DNA from 3 places in the Streptomyces sp. NPDC001914 genome. Region 3 is predicted to be linked to each of the others. Evidence: riboswitches for the same ligand, from Rfam matches in the RefSeq annotation. Region 3 holds a riboswitch; each other region holds the start of a gene.
The links. Region 3 has a riboswitch for cobalamin ahead of ACFYYF_RS22945 (prenyltransferase/squalene oxidase repeat-containing protein). Riboswitches for the same ligand answer to the same signal wherever they lie in the genome.

Region 1: linked by a shared signal. The riboswitch ahead of ACFYYF_RS08705 (ribonucleoside-diphosphate reductase subunit alpha) and the one ahead of ACFYYF_RS22945 (prenyltransferase/squalene oxidase repeat-containing protein) in region 3 are both predicted to bind cobalamin.
Region 2: linked by a shared signal. The riboswitch ahead of metE (5-methyltetrahydropteroyltriglutamate--homocysteine S-methyltransferase) and the one ahead of ACFYYF_RS22945 (prenyltransferase/squalene oxidase repeat-containing protein) in region 3 are both predicted to bind cobalamin.

The regions. Positions count from the first base shown of each region.
Region 1 covers NZ_JBIASW010000002.1:828,356-834,705, reverse strand. Annotated here, with positions in the region: gene ACFYYF_RS08725 (GntR family transcriptional regulator) at 1-66, shown strand, start outside; gene ACFYYF_RS08720 (DUF3311 domain-containing protein) at 223-486, shown strand; gene mctP (monocarboxylate uptake permease MctP) at 483-2,093, shown strand; gene ACFYYF_RS08710 (GNAT family N-acetyltransferase) at 2,424-2,942, shown strand; cobalamin riboswitch at 2,995-3,144, shown strand; gene ACFYYF_RS08705 (ribonucleoside-diphosphate reductase subunit alpha) at 3,276-5,657, shown strand; gene ACFYYF_RS08700 (ribonucleotide-diphosphate reductase subunit beta) at 5,657-6,350, shown strand, end outside.
Region 2 covers NZ_JBIASW010000004.1:231,030-237,379, forward strand. Annotated here, with positions in the region: gene tal (transaldolase) at 1-970, opposite strand, end outside; gene ACFYYF_RS13665 (hypothetical protein) at 2,379-2,843, shown strand; gene ACFYYF_RS13670 ((2Fe-2S) ferredoxin domain-containing protein) at 2,952-3,344, opposite strand; cobalamin riboswitch at 3,581-3,758, opposite strand; cobalamin riboswitch at 3,932-4,156, shown strand; gene metE (5-methyltetrahydropteroyltriglutamate--homocysteine S-methyltransferase) at 4,322-6,350, shown strand, end outside.
Region 3 covers NZ_JBIASW010000008.1:40,284-46,633, forward strand. Annotated here, with positions in the region: gene ACFYYF_RS22930 (ABC transporter ATP-binding protein) at 1-1,162, opposite strand, end outside; gene ACFYYF_RS22935 (CbiQ family ECF transporter T component) at 1,159-2,355, opposite strand; gene ACFYYF_RS22940 (SCO2322 family protein) at 2,365-3,021, opposite strand; gene ACFYYF_RS22945 (prenyltransferase/squalene oxidase repeat-containing protein) at 3,018-4,259, opposite strand; cobalamin riboswitch at 4,369-4,499, opposite strand; gene ACFYYF_RS22950 (phosphotransferase) at 4,570-5,232, shown strand; gene ACFYYF_RS22955 (MBL fold metallo-hydrolase) at 5,527-6,350, opposite strand, start outside.

The sequences.
Region 1 (6,350 bases), on a different contig from region 3:
GTGCGCTCGGTGTACCGGGGAGACCGGTACAAGTTCGTCGCCCGCCTCAAGCGCCCGCAGGACTGAGCGGCGGGGAGCGTTCCACGGGCACGGGGACACACCCCCCGTGCCCGACACCAACCCTCCACACACCGTCCGTGCTGCGGTGTTCCCTAAAGCCGGACCGTCCCCTAGATTGCCTGCGCGTTACACAGGTGATCGATGAGGGGACGGAGTCGCCCGATGTCAGACCTGCCCGAAGTGAAACCACCCGTGGTGACACCGGTTCGTGTGGTGATCGCCCTCTGTCTGCTCGCGCCCTTCGTGGCGATGCTGTGGGTCGGCTCCTACACGAAGACCGACCCGGCGTTCATCGGCATCCCGTTCTTCTACTGGTACCAACTGCTGTGGGTACCCCTCTCCACCCTGCTGACGGTGATCGCCTACCAGTTGTGGCGGCGTGACCAGCGGGCCCGCACCTCCGCGAAGGGGGGTGCGGAGGCATGAAGGACGGTGTGAACGGCGTCGCTCTCGGCGTCTTCATCTTCTTCTTCCTGGCCGTCACGGTCATGGGATTCCTGGCCGCGCGCTGGCGCAGGGCCGCCGACGAGCACACCCTCGACGAATGGGGCCTGGGCGGACGGTCCTTCGGCACCTGGGTGACCTGGTTCCTGCTCGGCGGCGACCTCTACACCGCGTACACCTTCGTCGCCGTGCCGGCGGCGATCTACGCGGCGGGCGCGGCCGGCTTCTTCGCGGTGCCGTACACGATCCTGGTCTATCCGCTGATCTTCACCTTCCTGCCCCGCCTGTGGTCGGTCTCCCACCGGCACGGCTATGTGACGACCTCGGACTTCGTGCGCGGCCGCTTCGGCTCCAAGGGCCTGTCCCTCGCCGTGGCCGTCACCGGCATCCTCGCCACCATGCCCTACATCGCGCTCCAACTCGTCGGCATCCAGGCCGTCCTGGACGTGATGGGCGTGGGCGGCGGCGACAGCACCAACTGGTTCGTCAAGGACCTGCCGCTGCTCATCGCCTTCGGTGTGCTGGCCGCGTACACCTACTCCTCGGGTCTGCGAGCCCCCGCGCTGATCGCGTTCGTGAAGGACACCCTGATCTACATCGTGATCGCGGTGGCGATCATCTACATCCCGATCAAGCTGGGCGGCTTCGACGAGATCTTCAAGGCGGCGAGCGACAAGTACACGGCCGCGGGCGCCGGCGGGGTCGTCCCCGCCGAGGCCGGCCAGTGGACGTACGCCACCCTCGCGCTCGGCTCGGCGCTGGCCCTGTTCATGTACCCGCACTCGGTCACCGCGACGCTGTCCGGCCGCAGCCGGGAGGTGATCCGCCGCAACACCACGATCCTGCCGCTGTACTCGCTGATGCTGGGTCTGCTCGCCCTGCTCGGGTTCATGGCGATCGCGGCGGGCGTGAAGGTCACCAACGGCCAGCTCGCCATCCCCCAGCTCTTCGAGAACATGTTCCCCGCCTGGTTCGCGGGCGTCGCCTTCGCCGCCATCGGCATCGGCGCGCTCGTCCCGGCGGCCATCATGTCGATCGCGGCGGCGAACCTCTTCACCCGCAACATCTACAAGGACTTCATCAACCCGGCCGCGACCCCGCGCCAGGAGACCCGGGTCTCCAAGCTGGTCTCGCTGCTGGTGAAGGTGGGCGCCCTGGCCTTCGTCCTGACCATGGACAAGACCGTCGCGATCAACTTCCAGCTGCTGGGCGGCATCTGGATCCTGCAGACCTTCCCCTCGCTGGTCGGCGGGCTGTTCACCCGCTGGTTCCACCGCTGGGCGCTGCTGGGCGGCTGGGCGGTCGGCATGCTCTACGGCACGATCGCCGCCTACGGGGTGGCCTCCCCGACGCAGAAGCACTTCGGCGGCAGCGCGAAGGAGATCCCCGGCATCGGGGAGATCGGGTACATCGGTCTGACGGCGTTCGTCCTGAACGTGGCCGTGACCGTCGTCCTGACCTTCGTCCTCAGGGCGCTCAAGGCCCCGGAGGGCGTGGACGAGACCTCGCCCGGCGACTACACGGCCGACGCGGGTGATCCGGGCGTCGAGACCGAGCTCCCGCCGGCCGCGGCGGAGGCGAGCCACTAGGGACGAGCCACCAGGAGACACGAGCGCACGACGAAGGGCCGCCGGAGGAGAAGCCGGCGGCCCTTCGCCGTACCGGCCGGATGAGAAGCCGGCGGCCCTTCGCCGTACCGTCCGGATGAGAACCCGCAGCCCTTCGCCGTACCGGCCGGAGGAAGACGCGCGGCCCTTCGCCGTACCGGCCGGATGAAAACCCGCGGCCCGTCCGTACCGGCCGGAGGCGAACCCGCAGCCCTTCGCCGTACCGGCCGGAGGAGAGCGGCAGCTCTTCGCCCTGCCGGTTTGAGGAAAACCGGCGGCCCTTCGTCCTGCCGGTCGGGCACACTCGCCCGCATGGACATCGTCATCCGGCCGGCCCGGCCCGAGGAGTACCCCGTCGTCGGCGAGATCGCGGCCCAGGCCTATCTCGGGGACGGGCTGCTCGACTTCGGGGAGAGCGACGCGTACCTGGGACGGCTGCGGGACGTCGCGGGACGCGCGGCCGTCGCCGAGGTACTGGTCGCCGCCGAGGGGGACCGGGTGCTCGGCAGCGTGACCTTCGTGGCGGACGCCGGTCCCATGGCCGACTTCGCGCGGGCCGGGGAGGCGGAGATCCGGATGCTCGCGGTCGCGCGGGAGGCCCGCGGCCGGGGAGCGGGCGAGGCCCTGGTACGTGCCTGTGTCGGGCGGGCACGGGCCGTGGAGGGCTGCGCGCGCCTCGTCCTGTCCACCCAGCGCACCATGCACGGCGCCCACCGCCTCTACGAACGCCTCGGCTTCACGCGCACCCCGGACCGCGACTGGAACCCCCTCCCGGAGCTCGACGACATCCGGCTGCTCACTTACGAGTTGACGCTCCGGCACGCTCCGTAGCGCTCTCGGACACCGAGCGGACACAACATGTGGGGGCAGTCCCGAAGCCCGGCACAAGATGTATGCTCATGGTCGCTGTCGCCGCAGGGGAATCCGGTGCGAATCCGGAACTGTCCCGCAACGGTGTACTTGTGCGTGTTCGCGTCTGCGTGTGCCCGTACTCGCGTCAGTCCGAGGACCTGCCGACAGCGCGCCCCGGCCGTCCGGCCCGGGTGCCGACGACGTCCGGGCCTCGCGGAATGGGCCGGTGGACGCGGTGCGCTGCTGCCCGAAAGCGCTCCCGTGTGCCCCGTGCCCGCCCGCAAGGCCCCGTGCCGAGCGAGGAGAGCCCACGTGACCATCGCGCCAGCCGATCCGGCTTCAGTGACCGCGCAGCAGGCCCCGGTGGAGACCGACGGTCCCGGGACCGCGCTGCTGCGGACCCTGACGGATCTGACCGCCGACCTCCCCGACGCCGACCCCGGCCGGGTCGCCGCCGCGGCGCTGCGCGGCCGGTCCGCCCGCGCCGACGAGGCCGAGCTGCGCGAACTGGCCACCGAGGCGGCCGCGGGTCTCATCTCCGAGGACCCCGCCTACTCCCGGCTGGCCGCCCGGCTGCTCGCGATCACGATCGCCGCCGAGGCCGCCTCGCAGGGCGTGAGCACCTTCTCCGAGTCGGTCGCCGTCGGCCACCGCGAGGGTCTGATCGCCGACCGTACGGCCGCGTTCGTGCGGCTGCACACGGCCCGCCTCGACGCGCTGATCGATGCCGAGGGCGACGACCGGTTCGGCTACTTCGGGCTGCGCACGCTGCACAGCCGCTATCTGCTCCGGCACCCGATCACCCGCAAGGTCGTCGAGACGCCCCAGCACTTCATGCTGCGGGTGGCCTCAGGTCTCGCGGAGGACGACACCGTCCGCTCCGTGGAGGAGGTCGCCGCGCTCTACCGGCTCATGAGCCGCCTCGACTACCTGCCCTCCTCCCCCACGCTCTTCAACTCCGGTACGCGGCACCCCCAGATGTCGTCCTGCTATCTCCTCGACTCCCCGCTGGACGAGCTGGACTCCATCTACGACCGCTACCACCAGGTGGCCCGGCTGTCGAAGCACGCCGGCGGCATCGGCCTGTCGTACTCCCGTATCCGCAGCCGCGGTTCGCTGATCCGCGGCACCAACGGGCACTCCAACGGCATCGTCCCGTTCCTGAAGACCCTCGACGCCTCGGTCGCCGCGGTGAACCAGGGCGGCCGGCGCAAGGGCGCGGCGGCGGTCTACCTGGAGACCTGGCACTCCGACATCGAGGAGTTCCTGGAGCTGCGCGACAACACCGGTGAGGACGCCCGGCGTACGCACAACCTGAACCTCGCGCACTGGATCCCGGACGAGTTCATGCGCCGGGTGAACGAGGACGCCGTCTGGTCGCTGTTCTCCCCCGCCGACGTGCCGGAGCTGGTCGACCTGTGGGGCGACGAGTTCGACGCGGCCTACCGCAAGGCGGAGGAGGCGGGCCTCGCCAGGAAGACCATCCCGGCGCGCGACCTGTACGGCCGCATGATGCGCACCCTGGCGCAGACCGGCAACGGCTGGATGACCTTCAAGGACGCCGCCAACCGCACCGCCAACCAGACGGCGGAGCCGGGCCACACGGTCCACTCCTCGAACCTGTGCACCGAGATCCTGGAGGTCACGGACGACGGGGAGACGGCGGTCTGCAACCTGGGTTCGGTCAACCTGGGCGCGTTCGTGACCGGCGGGGACATCGACTGGGAGCGGCTCGATGCGACCGTGCGCACCGCGGTGACCTTCCTCGACCGCGTGGTGGACATCAACTTCTACCCGACCGAGCAGGCGGGCCGCTCGAACGCCAAGTGGCGTCCGGTCGGTCTCGGCGCGATGGGTCTGCAGGACGTCTTCTTCAAGCTGCGGATCCCGTTCGACTCGCCCGAGGCCCGCGCGCTGTCCACCCGTATCGCCGAGCGGATCATGCTCGCCTCGTACGAGGCCTCCGCGGACCTCGCCGAGCGCAACGGGCCCCTCCCGGCCTGGGAGAAGACCCGTACCGCCCGGGGCGTCCTGCACCCGGACCACTTCGACGTCGAGCTGAACTGGCCGGAGCGCTGGGCGGCCCTGCGTGAGCGGATCGCCGCGGTCGGCATGCGCAACTCGCTGCTCCTCGCGATCGCGCCCACCGCCACCATCGCCTCCATCGCGGGCGTGTACGAGTGCATCGAGCCGCAGGTGTCGAACCTGTTCAAGCGCGAGACGCTCTCCGGCGAGTTCCTTCAGGTCAACTCCTACCTGGTGGCCGAGCTGAAGGAGCTCGGCGTGTGGGACGCGCAGACCCGTGAGGCGCTGCGCGAGTCCAACGGCTCGGTCCAGGGCTTCACCTGGGTCCCGCAGGACGTGCGCGACCTGTACCGCACGGCGTGGGAGATCCCGCAGCGCGGACTGATCGACATGGCCGCCGCCCGCACCCCGTTCCTGGACCAGGCGCAGTCGCTGAACCTGTTCCTGGAGACGCCGACCATCGGCAAGCTCTCCTCGATGTACGCGTACGCCTGGAAGGCGGGGCTGAAGACGACGTACTACCTGCGTTCGCGCCCGGCGACGCGCATCGCCCGCGCGGCCCAGGCCCAGGCGCGGCCCGAGACCACCATCCCCGTCCAGCAGGCGGCCGACCCCGACGCCGTCGCCTGCTCCCTGGAGAACCCCGAGTCCTGCGAGGCATGCCAGTAATGAGCGACACGAACACCGAGAAGGCTGTGTCCGAGAAGAACCTCCTGGACCCGGGATTCGAACTCACCCTGCGTCCCATGCGCTACCCGGACTTCTACGAGCGCTACCGGGACGCGATCAAGAACACCTGGACCGTCGAGGAGGTCGACCTCCACTCGGACGTCGCCGACCTCGCGAAGCTGACGCCGGGTGAGCAGCACATGATCGGCCGGCTGGTCGCGTTCTTCGCGACGGGCGACTCGATCGTGGCGAACAACCTGGTGCTGACGCTGTACAAGCACATCAACTCCCCCGAGGCGCGGCTCTACTTGAGCCGTCAGCTCTTCGAGGAGGCCGTGCACGTCCAGTTCTATCTGACGCTGCTCGACACCTACCTGCCCGACCCGGACGACCGCGCGGCGGCCTTCGACGCGGTCGAGAACATCCCCTCCATCCGCGAGAAGGCGCAGTTCTGCTTCAAGTGGATGGACTCGGTGGAGAAGCTGGACCGGCTGGAGACCAAGGCGGACCGCCGGCGCTTCCTGCTGAACCTGATCTGCTTCGCCGCGTGCATCGAGGGACTCTTCTTCTACGGGGCCTTCGCGTACGTCTACTGGTTCCGCAGCCGGGGTCTGCTGCACGGCCTGGCGACCGGCACCAACTGGGTGTTCCGCGACGAGACGATGCACATGAGCTTCGCCTTCGAGGTGGTCG
Region 2 (6,350 bases), on a different contig from region 3:
CGTAGTCCTCGGCCTTCGGCGCGCGGGCGAGCACGGTGCCGTGGTCGGCGAACGCGGTCAGCGTGGCGCCGGGCATGGTGTTGACCGTGCCGGCGATGACCAGGTCGCTGACGTACATCGTGTCCGGGTAGTCCGGGTTCTTCACGCCGGTGGACGCCCACAAGGGGCGCTGGACGTTCGCCCCGGCCGCGGCCAGGCGCCGCCAGCGCGCCCCGGCCACCACCTGCTCGTACACCTGGTACGCCAGCCGGGCGTTGGCGACCGCGGCCTTGCCCTTCAGCGCCTGGGCCCGTGGGCTGTCCGCCGCGTCGAGACGGCGGTCGACCTCGGTGTCGACACGCGAGACGAAGAACGAGGCCACCGAGTGGATCCCCGACAGGTCAAGCCCTGCCTCCAGCGCCCGCTCCAGACCGGTCTGGTAGGCGTCCATCACCTCCAGGTACCGATCCAGGGAGAAGATCAGCGTGACGTTGACGCTGATCCCCCGGGCGACAGCACCGGTGATCGCGGTCAGTCCCTCACTCGTCGCCGGAATCTTCACGAACAGGTTCGGCTCCCCCACCGTCTCCCACAGCTTCACCGCCTGCGTGCCCGTGGCATCGGCATCACGGGCCAACCTCGGATCGACCTCGATCGAGACCCGCCCGTCCACCCCGCCGCTGCTCCGGTAGACCTCCCTCAACGCACGGCAGCCCTCGCGCACGTCGTCAGTGGTCAGCGCGAAGACTGCCTCGTCAACCTCCTCGCCTCGTGCGCCAAGGCGCGCCAGCTGATCGCTGTACCGATCACCCTTCGACAGCGCCGAGGCAAAGATCGTGGGATTCGTGGTGACCCCGACTACGTGCTTGCCGGCGATCAAGCTATTCAGCTCGCCACCGGCCAGCAGCTCGCGGGACAGGTCGTCCAGCCACACCGACACTCCTGCAGCGGACAACTCGGCGAGCGGATTGGACGAGGTGGAAACAGACACGCGAAACCTCCAATGTGGGGCGGGATCGCCCAGCCGCACGGCCCACGTACTGAAGTCGGGAGCAGACTCACGCAGCGACGACACCTAGTACTCCCGGGTCTCCGATTTCTCCCGCCTCACTCACCGAAGCCCGGACTTGGAATTCCCAGCGGAATGATCTTCGAGGTGGCTGGATGGCTCCGGAAGTGGTGATCCGGGGTTTGGGGCGGCTCGGCCGAAGCCCCGGCATGTTGAGGACGAGTGCGGGCGACGATCGAACCGCTGTTGCCAATGATCGAGCGCCGCACTCGCTGTCCCGGGCGCAAACGGCATCCGGACGGCTGGTGTTCCAGGGCATTCTGTTCGCCGTTTGGGAGCAGTCTGGCGTGCCTGACCGAAGATGCGGCTGATGACCGGCTACCGCCGGTCATCAGGTGTTCTCTAGGTGCTGCGACTCAAGAACACGGTGTCCTGTGGGGCCGGCGGTCGACGTCAGAACGTGACCCGAAGACTGGCGGTGCTTTCCCCGAAGTCCCGGCACTTTGCCGGTGATGGCACGGATGCGTGGGCCGGCTCGACCCGCGAACGCAGCAACCGCGATCCGCCTTTCCGCCGACCCGAGGAGCAGAGATGAAAGCCGTCGTGATCAGGACGTTCGGAGACCCCGATGGCTTGGAGATCGTTGATGTTCCCGTGCCACCTCCGCAGGCCTGCTCTCCCTCGCCGTCGCCTACGCCCGCCACCGCCACGCCGCTACCGACCGGGAACCGGGGATGCCCCGTGGATGACGGAGCGTCTGGATGCGAATGGATTGACGGATCGTCACCCATCGTGGGACTGGCTCCTGGACCAATGCCGGGGGCGGGTTCGGGCCGGATCTCCGCGGGCGGCCGTGGCGCGCCAAGGGTAACGGACCGTGATGAGGGACGTCCCTGTCCGGCGTCGGCGATGTCAGCCGTGGATGTCGTCCTGGGCGTCCTGTACCCCGCTGTTCCCGCGGACGCAAGGCCGGCACGCGGCTGTTCTCGCTCAGCTCCGTGGCATGCCGCCGCCTTGATCCGCCGGGCGACACGCCCGCGAACCCCCGTCCACCCACACCAGCCCGGTCTGCAAACCTCGTGGAAGGGTAGACGATCACGAAACGCCGGGTTCAGACGCGCGCGGGAGGACATCACCATGGTGACGAGCCGGGCCGAAGCCCGCGTCAAGCACCCGCGGCACGAACGCCGCGGCGAACCCCGACTGCCGGGAGTCGTCGCCACGCTCATCGCCATCACCCTGTACCTGGCCCTGCCGCAGCAGCTCCTGATCGCACCACGCTATGTACTGCCCTCTTTGGAACTACTGCTCCTGGTACCGCTGATCGCGATCAACCCCCAAGAGGCTCACCCGGCAGACCGCCACCTTCAGGTTCCACTCGCTGGCTCTCGTGCTCGTCATCGTGGCCAGCAATCTCACCGCGCTCGGCATCCTCATCCACGAGCTGGTCCATGCCGAGGTGAAGGACGGCCGGTCCTTGCTGGTGGCCGCTCTGCAGGTATGGCTCACCAACATCATCGCTTTCGGCCTCGCCTACTGGGAACTGGACCGTGGCGGTCCGGTGGCACGTACGCAACTCCGCCGCGACGAGCTGCCGCTGGCGGACTTCCGCTTCTCTCAGGACGAGAACGACGACGCGGTGGAAGAGGTCGCCGATGGCGCCAGCATCACCTCTGACTGGGTGCCCGATCTCGTGGACTACCTGTACGTGTCCGTGACGAACTCCACCGCCTTCAGCCCGACCGACACAATGCCCCTGTCCACCCGTGCGAAATTGCTGATGAGCGTTCAGAGCGTCGCCGCGCTCCTGACCTCCCTCCTGGTCATTGCCCGTGCCGTCAGCATCCTGCACTGACCGGTGGACCACCAGAAGGACCGGCGAGACACACCCGGCTAAGCGTTCCGTGCCCGGCTCGCCCGGGCGACCTCCACTCCCCAACGCGCGCGCTGCCGGCCCTCGCGCTCATCGCGCCCTCCGGGGCGGAGTGAAGACGTAGAGGTCGAGGATGTCGGGGCAGGGGGCGACGCCAGGTCCGCCGGCTCGTACCCAGGCGGCGATGTCCTCGGTAGCGTCGAGGTCGTTGACGAGGCCGAGCCAGACCGGGCGGGCGCCCGCGGCGCGTGCGGCCGTGGAGGGCTGGACGACGATCACGTTGGCGTGTTCGCACACGTCGAGGCAGGCCGCGATCCGCACGGGTGCCTGCTCGGCCAGCCGCGCGGTCTGCTGAGCGTGATCCACTCCGGTGACCTTCGGGCTTCCGCAGCAGCAGTCCCGGCAGACGACGATCCGGCACGGTGCCGGTTCGGCAGGGGTGCGCAACGCGGGACCGTCGTCGGGTCGCTGTCGAGACGTCATGTCACGCACCGAACCGCTCGCGTTCGGCAACGTCGCAGTGGCCGTTGCCGATGCCGGCGGTCGAAGGGAACGATGCGGCGACGGACTTCGCGACGCCCTCGGTGTCGCGCTTCGAGCCCCTGCGGGCCGAGGGCGACAGGGCTGATGTGAGAGAAGGGGAAACAGCACGGAGCACGGGCATGCCTGCCTCGGTGTCGGGGCTCGTACGCGGAGCCTGGCCTGCGGACGTTCCTTCGCGCGGGCGCGGAGGTGCCAGCAGGTCTTCGGACTCGGGTTCATCCGGACGGGACGCCTTCCCGGTCTCCCAGTGGCTCGCGTGCCCCGCCCGTTCCCCTCACCGCTGCGCGTCAGTTCCGGATTCTCACCGGATTCCCTGGCCTCGGATGTGGCTCGACTGGCCCGAGGAGGCTATCAAGCTTGCCGACCGTCAGTTCGTGGAACGGTCAGGAGTTCCCGACGAACGGGCCTGCGTCCTTGTCGATCCACGGGGACTTCCCGCCATGGCCACTCCCCCGCGTGCCCTTCGCGTGTTCGACCTCACCATCCGGATGACAGATGCGATCGGCCGCGCGAGTGCTTTGCCCCCTAGGCTGTGCAGTGCAGCTGGTTCGCCCCGTCCGCCAGACGGGATGCGTCGCAAGAGGGAACCCGGTGGGAATCCGGGACTGCCCCGCAGCGGTGAGCGGGAACGACCGCCGTCATACGCACTGGATCCGACGTACCGGGTCTGGGAAGCGACGGCCAGTAGGTGTCCTCCGGTCGGGAGGGCGTGCCCGCGAGTCCGAAGACCTGCCAACTGCCCGTACGCGAACCACTCGCGCACGGACATTCCGGTGACCTCGTGGGCGGGTCGGCGTACATACCAGGCGGACGGCGGCGCTCCATGGCGTGCGGCCGGTCTCCGTCCGGTTCGTCACCCTTCGCGCTCTCGTCCCGTCTCCGGGATCTCAGGGATTCATCTCGCGAAGGAGATCTCCGTGACCACCAAGCCCGCGGCCACGCCCGCACGGGCCACCTTGTACGGCTACCCCCGGCAGGGGCAGCACCGGGAACTGAAGAAGGCGATCGAGGGGTACTGGAAGGGCCGGGTCACCGCCGACGCCCTCCGCGACACCGCTGCCGAACTGCGCCGCGCCCACTGGCGGCAGCTGGCAGGAGCCGGCATCGACGAGCTCCCCACCGGCGACTTCTCCCTCTACGACCACGTCCTCGACACCACGGTCATGGTCGGCGCGATCCCCGGGCGCCACCGGGAAGCCGTCGACGGTGATCCTCTCGACGGGTACTTCGCCATGGCCCGCGGCACCCAGGACGTGGCACCCCTGGAGATGACCAAGTGGTTCGACACCAACTACCACTACCTCGTCCCGGAACTGGGGCCGGAGACCGTCTTCTCGGCCGACTCCACCAAGCAGGTCACGGAGCTGCGCGAAGCCCTGGCCCTGGGAGCGGCGGCCCGCCCCGTGCTCGTCGGTCCGGTCACCTATCTGCTGCTCGCCAAGCCGGCCCCCGACGTGGCTGCCGACTTCGACCCGCTCACCCTGCTCGACCGGCTGCTCCCGGTGTACGCGGAGGTCCTCGCCGACCTGCGCGCGGCGGGCGCTGAATGGGCGCAGCTCGACGAGCCCGCCCTCGTCCAGGACCGCACCCCCGCAGAGTTGAAGGCGGCCGAGCGCGCCTACCGGGTTCTCGGCACCCTCTCCGACCGGCCCAAGCTCCTGGTGGCCTCCTACTTCGACCGGCTCGGCGAAGCCCTGCCGGTCCTCGCCAAGGCCCCGGTCGAAGGTCTCGCGCTGGACTTCACCGGCGCCGCGGCCGCCAACCTGGACGCGCTGGCCGCCGTCGGCGGACTGCCCGGCAAACGCCTGGTCGCCGGCGTGGTCGACGGGCGCAACATCTGGATCAACGATCTGGCCAAGTCGCTGGCCACGCTCGGCACCCTGCTCGGCCTGGCCGACCGGGTCGACGTGGCCGCCTCCTGCTCCCTCCTCCACGTCCCCCTCGACGCGTCCGCCGAACGGGACATCGAGCCGCAGGTCCTGCGCTGGCTCGCCTTCGCCCGGCAGAAGAGCGCCGAAATCGTCACCCTCGCCAAGGGGTTGGGCCGCGGCACCGACACCATCACGGCCGAACTCGCCGCGAACCGAGCCGACCTGGCCTCGCGCGCGCACTCCGCCATCACCCGCGATCCCGCCGTACGGGCCCGCACCGAGGCCGTCACCGCGGCCGACGCGCGACGCTCCCAGCCCTACGCCGAACGGGCCGCGGCCCAGCGCACCCACCTGGGCCTGCCGCTGCTCCCCACCACGACCATCGGCTCGTTCCCGCAGACAGGCGAACTGCGCACCGCCCGCGCCGATCTGCGGACCGGGCGTATCGGCACGGCCGGCTACGAGGAGCGCATCAAGTCCGAGATCCGGGAGGTGATCTCCTTCCAGGAGAAGACCGGCCTGGACGTCCTCGTGCACGGCGAGGCCGAACGCAACGACATGGTCCAGTACTTCGCCGAGCAGCTGACGGGATACCTGGCCACGCAGCATGGCTGGGTGCAGTCCTACGGCACGCGCTATGTCCGTCCGCCGATCCTGGCCGGTGACATCTCCCGCCCCGAGCCGATGACGGTGCGCTGGACGACGTACGCCCAGTCCCTCACCACCAAGCCGGTCAAGGGCATGCTCACCGGACCGGTCACCATGCTCGCCTGGTCCTTCGTCCGCGACGACCAGCCGCTCGGCGACACCGCCCGGCAGGTCGCCCTCGCGCTGCGCGAGGAGGTGAACGACCTCGAGGCGTCCGGGACTTCGGTCATCCAGGTCGACGAACCCGCACTGCGCGAAACCCTCCCGCTGCGCTCCTCCGGCCGGCCCGCCTACCTGGCCTGGGCCACCGAGGCGTTCCGTCTCACCACCGCGGGTGTCCGGCCGGACACCCAGATCCACACGCACATGTGCTACGCCGAGTTCGGGGACGTCGTCCAGGCCATCGACGATCTCGACGCCGACGTCA
Region 3 (6,350 bases):
CGGCGGCCGGCTCGACGAGCCCGACCAGCGCTCCGAGCAGCGTCGACTTCCCGGCGCCGTTGCGGCCCATCAGCGCGATGGTCTCGCCCGGCCCGGCGGCCAGATCGACCCGCCGCAGCGCCTCGACGCGCCCGCGCCGCACGGCCAGCGACTCGACGACCGCCACCTCCGGCGAGGGGGGAGGTGGCGGGGTGGTTCCGGGGGCGCTTCGGCCGTGACCGAAGCGCCCCCGGAGGAGACGGGAGAGGAGGGGGGTGGTCGGGCGCGCCGGTGCCTGGGAGGGGGAGAGGGAAGGTGAGGGGGCGAGGTGTGGGTGGTCGGGGGTGGTGGGTTCGGCTGGGGCCGGGGTGCTCAGGCGCTCGCGCAGTGGTCCGGCCCTGCGCCGTGCGTCGCGCACGGTCAGGGGGAGCGGGGACCAGCCGACCAGGCGGCCGAGGTCCACCACCGGCGGGCGGACGGGGGAGACGGCCATGATCTCGGCGGGGGTGCCGAGCGTCAGCGGTGCCCCCGGCGCGGGCAGCAGGGCGAGCCGGTCGGCGTACTGGACGACGCGCTCCAGGCGGTGCTCGGCCATCAGGACCGTGGTGCCGAGGTCGTGGACCAGACGCTGCAGGACGGCGAGGACCTCCTCGGCGGCCCCGGGGTCCAGCGCCGAGGTGGGCTCGTCGAGGACCAGGACCCGCGGGTGCGGGGTCAGCACCGAACCGATCGCGACCCGCTGCTGCTGGCCGCCGGACAGGGTGGCGATCGGGCGGTCGCGCAGCTCGGCCAGCGACAGGAGGTCGAGGGTCTCCTCGACCCGGCGGCGCATCACGGCGGGTGCCAGACCCAGCGACTCCATGCCGTAGGCGAGTTCGTCCTCCACCGTGTCCGTCACGAAGTGGGACAGCGGATCCTGGCCCACCGTGCCGACCACGTCCGCCAGTTCGCGCGGCTTGTGGGTACGGGTGTCCCGCCCCGCGACGGTGACCCGGCCGCGCAGCGTTCCGCCGGTGAAGTGCGGGACCAGTCCGCTCACCGCGCCCAGCACCGTCGACTTGCCGACCCCGGACGGGCCGACCAGCAGGACCAGTTCGCCCTCCGGCACCTCGAAGTCCACGCCGCGGACGGAGGGTTCGGCCGCCCCGTCGTACGTCACGGAGACATCCTCGAAGCGGATCACGATGACTCCTCGGAGGCAGGGGTTCGCCGGACGGCCGGGGCCGTGAAGGCGGGGAGCAGGCCGAGCAGGATCGCCGCCGCCGGCCAGAGGGGAAGAGTGGGGGCGACCAGAGGGACGACGCCGGGGCGCAGCGCGGCGGTGTCCTGGGAGGCGGCCGCGATCATCAGGGCCGCGACCGCCACGCCCGACCCGGCGACCAGCCAGGCCCGGACGCCCCAGAGATCGGGCCGGTACCGGGTCCGCGGTGAGCGGCGGCCGCCCAGCCACAGGCCGCCGAGCGCGGCGGCGAGCCCGGCCAGCAGGACCGGCAGGCCGTAGCTGTCGCCCGCCGCGGTCAGCAGTCCGTAGGTCCCGGCGCAGACACCGAGCAGGCCGCCCAGGGTGAGGGCTCCGGTGGTGCGCCGCACCGAGGCCGGGACCTGTGCGGTGCGCCCGTACCCGCGTGCGTCCATCGCGGCCGCCAGTGCGACCGAACGCTCCAACGCCCCCTCCAGGACGGGGAGTCCGACGTGCAGCAGGCCGCGCAGCCCCCGGTCGGGGCGGCCGCGGAGCCGGCGTGCGGCGCGCAGCCGCTGGACGTCGGCGATCAGATGCGGCGCGAAGGTCAGCGCGACGACCACCGCGACGCCCGCCTCGTACAGCGCTCCCGGCAGCGACTTGAGCAGCCGTGCCGGGTTCGCCAGGGCGTTGGCCGCGCCGACGCAGACGAGGAGGGCGGCCAGCTTCAGGCCGTCGTAGAGCGAGAAGAGCAGGCCCTCGGCGGTGACCCGGCCGCCGATGCGTACCCCCTGTGCCCAGTGCGGGAGGGGGATCTCGGGCAGCGTGACGATCACGTGCGTGCCGGGGATCGGTGAGCCGAGGAAGACGGCGAAGCCCAGACGGATGACGAGGACGGCCGCCGCCAGCTTCACGAACGCGGTGTAGGAACGGGCCCAGGGGGCGTCGGTGCGGTGGGTGGCCACCACGTAGCCCGCCACCGCCATGAGCAGCGCGAGCAGGAGCGGGTTGGTGGTGCGGGAGGCGGCCGTGCCGAGGCCGAGGGCCCAGATCCACCAGGCCCCGGGATGCAGGGCGTTGGCGCGCGCCGCCACCGGGGGGAGGGTACGGGCGGCACGGCTGGTACCGCCCGCGCCGACGCGGAGGCGGGGGCGGGGGCGGGGCACGGTGCGGGCATCCGGCGACGGCACGGTCATGAGCTGTGCCTAGCCCTTGCGCCGACGGGCCTGCCAGACACCCGCCGCGCCCAGCGCCGCGACCGCGGCCGCTCCCGCCAACAGGCCCACCGACGGGCCCTGGTGGGCCGGCTCGGAGGCGTGCGGGCGGGCGGACGCGGTCGGCCCGCCGGCCGCGACCGGGTCGCCGCAGCCCGTACGGGGGTAGCCGGTTATGGCGCACAGCAGGGCGTTGGTGTCGTAGCGCAGCGGCCTCGCGACCTCGGCCAGGGCCTCGGCCGTGCTCGCGTCGGGGGCGACCACGGCACAGGCGGTGCGCGCGGACGGCGGACGTTCGCCGGACGGTGCGTCGGCCTCCGTGCCCGGGTCGATGACCAGGGCCACCCGCTTCTTGCCGTGCTGGGCGGGCGTCTTGGCGCATATCGCGGCGAACTCCCTTTCCCCGCGCGGCTGCACGGCGTGCTGGGAGTCCTCGCTCACCGCGAAGCGGAAGCCCTGGACGTCACCGTCGGACGGCCGCGCGGTCGACGGACCCTGAGTGGCGTACGTCCACTTTCCGCCGGTCAGGTCCCAGAAGGACCAGTAGCGGTAGCCGGTCGCCCGGGCCTGCCCCGCGCCACCGAGGACGAGGAGCAGGAGGGCCAGCGCCAGGGCCAGAGCGGGCGCGGTCGTCCGACGGCCGGTCACAGCTGCTGCTGCTTCTTGCGGCCGCTGATCAGGAAGCCGACACCGATGCCCGCGACCAGGCCGACGCCGACGATCCACCAGACGCCGAGCCCGTTGCCGTCGTCCTTCTTCTCCTCGTCCTTCTTCCCGCTCGGGCTCGCCGAGGCACCGGCCGCGGCCGGCGCCGGGCCCGTGGCGTTGAGCTGCGCGACGAGGTCCTTGCCGCCGAAGGCGCGCGGGTCGGTGCCGGTGGCGTGCGCGGCGAAGATGAGCTGCGCGTACGCGGCCGGGCCGGACTTGGCCGCCCAGTCCGCGGAGTTCTTCTCCAGCCAGGCGAGCGGCTTCTGTGCGTCCTTCGTCGCACCGATGGCGGCCAGGGCCACGACCGCGTCGGCCGTGTTGCCGTAGTCGGGCTGGTCGTCCGCGCCGGGGAGCGCGGACTTCAGGTACGAGGTCTTCGCCATCGCCTTGGCGAGATAGTTGGCGCCGTTGCCGGCGGCGTCCGCCAGGTTGGGGGTGTCGCCGATGTGGCAGCCCGTGAGGTCGAAGGCGTTGCCGGTCGCCGCCACGAAGCCCTGGCCCATGCCGGCCGTCACGCCCGCCGCGGTCGCGTCCGCGTTCGCGGCCAGCTTGCCCTTCTTGTCGGGCTGGTAGGCGAAGGCGCCGTCGCCCTCGTCCTCGCACGACGTCGACAGCTTCACCAGGGCGTCGGAGGGGGACTTGCCGTCCTTGGTGACGCTCGCGGGCTTCGTGCCGACCGCCTTCAGCGCGCCGATCACGACGGACGTCGAGTTGGTGTCGCTGGGGCCGCCGGCCATGTAGCCCCAGCCGCCGTCCTTGTTCTGCGCGGACTTGAGCCAGGTGATGGCCTTGCCGGTGGCGTCGTCGTGGCCGCCGAGGGCGCCGAGCGCCTGGACGGCGGCCGCGGTGCTGTTGGTGTCGACCTGGGTCTTCGCGTCGCACGCGGCACTCGCGTCGGCGCGGTAGGCGGCGAAGGCGCCGTTCGCGCACTGCTGGCCGGTCAGCCAGTCCACGGCCTTGACCGCGGGCTTCACGCCGACGGTGTGCTGGGCGAGCAGCGCGAGCGACTGGCGCCACACGCCGTCGTAGGTCGGATCGGCGGAGCCGAACAGACCCGAGGGGAGTGCCACCGAGGGTGACGGAGACGGGGACGAGTCGGCGGCGGATGCTGCCGGGGCGATCACCGCCCCGATGACGGCGGTGGCGGCCAGTACCGCTGCGGTGCGGCGAACAGACATGACTCTCCCTGCGGGGAGCCGGGCAGCACCGGGCACGCTGAGGCATCCGGGCGGCTCCGGCTCCGTATCCCTCGACGGTGCCGGCCGTCGGCGGGCTGCCGAGGGCACGAGCCGGTCACGTCCCGTGCGAGGCGATCCGGCTCACCACCGAAGTGGCTCACGGTTGCGGGTCAGCGCCGGATTTGCACCGGCTTCTCCTCGTAAGGGTGTGATGACGACGCGCACACTCTACCGGCCGGTCCGAAGCCCCCGGTTGTCGCGTGCGGCACTGGCCCGGGGTGACCTGGACGACATCCGCTAGGTTCGGGCCATGCGAACGGGGAGACTGCTCGGCTCGGGGCGTTCGGCGGACGTCTACGAGATCGACGAGGCGTGGGTGCTGCGGCGGGACCGCGCGGGCTGGGGCGACGCGGCGGCCGAGGCGGCGGTGATGCAGCACGTGCGCTCGCACGGCTATCCGGTGCCGGGCGGGCGGGCCGCGACCCGCGGGGACCTGGTGATGGAGCGGCTGTCGGGGCCGACCATGCTGGAGGCCTTCGGCCAGGGCCTGCTGTCCGCGCAGGAGGCGGGTCTCACTCTGGCCAGGCTGCTGCGCAAGCTGCACGCCGTGCCCGCCCGGCTCTCGGACGACCCGGCCGTGCGGGTCCTTCATCTGGACCTGCACCCCGACAACGTGATGCTCACCCCGGACGGGCCGAAGGTCATCGACTGGTCCAACGCCGAGGAGGGGGCGCCCGGTCTGGACTGGGCGATGTCCGCCGTGATCCTCGCTCAGGTCGCCGTCGGCGGCGAGAGCATCGGGGACGTGGCCGGGGAGACGCTGGAGGCGCTGCTCGACGGGAACGAGGACCAGGTGACGGAGGCGGGCCTCGTGGAGGCGGGCCGGCGCCGTGCGGCCAACCCGACGATGAGCACGCGGGAGGTCGAACTCCTCGGCGAGGCTGATGAGTTGATACGGGAGCTGTTGGGCTGAGGGGGCGCCGTAGGGGGCGGGAGCGGTCGGCTGAAGGGGCGGTGGGTCGGGGGAGTTGTCGGGCAGGGGGCGGCGGGCTGAAGGGAGCGGTCGGCTGCGGGAGTTGTCGGGCCGAGAGGTCGGCGGGGTGGTGCGGGAGCCGGCGGGCCGGGTGAATCCTTGTGCGGGCGCCGACCCGGCGCCGACTGGCCGCCGGCCGCTGACCACCGGCCGGCCGCCGACCGCCGACCACCGGCCGACAGCCGACCGTCGGCCGGGCCCGTCCGCGCAGCCGACCGGCGGGGTCCCGCGGTCTCAGACCGCCGTGTACGTCACCGGGTCGCTGCCCGGTACCGCCTCCGCCCGGCCCAGTTTCACCAGGCGGCGGATGTGGGCCTCGGCCTCGGAGACCGCGATGTTCCGTGATCCGTAGGGGATGTCCGCCCAGGGGCGGTTCCACTCCATGCGGGTGGCGAGCTGCCAGGGCGTGAGCGGTTCGGCGAGCAGGGCGAGCAGGCCGGTGAGCCGCTCCTCGTGGTGCGCGAGCAGCTCGGCGACCCGGGAGGGGGCGTCGGTGAACACGTGCTGGTGGGCCGGGAGCACCTCGGCGGGACCGAGGCGGCCGACGCGCTCCAGGGAGTCGAGGTAGTCGCCGAGCGGGTCGGCGATCTCCGCCAGGCCCTCGATGCCGCCCGCGTAGGGAGGGCGTCCATGGGTGTCCGGGTCCTCGTAGAGGCCGATGTGCGGGGTGATCCTCGGCAGCAGGTGGTCGCCGGAGAACAGGCGTCCGTTGCCGGGCAGCCGGTCCGGGTGGGTCTCCTCCAGGTGGAGGCAGACGTGTCCGGGGGTGTGGCCGGGGGTCCAGACGGCGCGCAGCCGGCGGCCGGGCAGGGGCAGGAGTTCGCCGGGGACGATCTCGCGGTCGGGCAGCGCGGGGGAGAAGCCGGGCAGCGTGCTGGGGCGGCGGAGCGAGCGGGGTGCCTCGCGGAGCGGGGCGACGTGGTCGTCCGGGGCGCCGGAGGCGGTCAGCTTGGCGGCCATGTAGGCGAACCAGCCCTCGGGCCGGGTCTCGCGGGTGCGCCGGACGATCGCCGCGTCGGCGGCGTGCATCGCGATCCAGGCGCCGGAAGCCTCCCGGA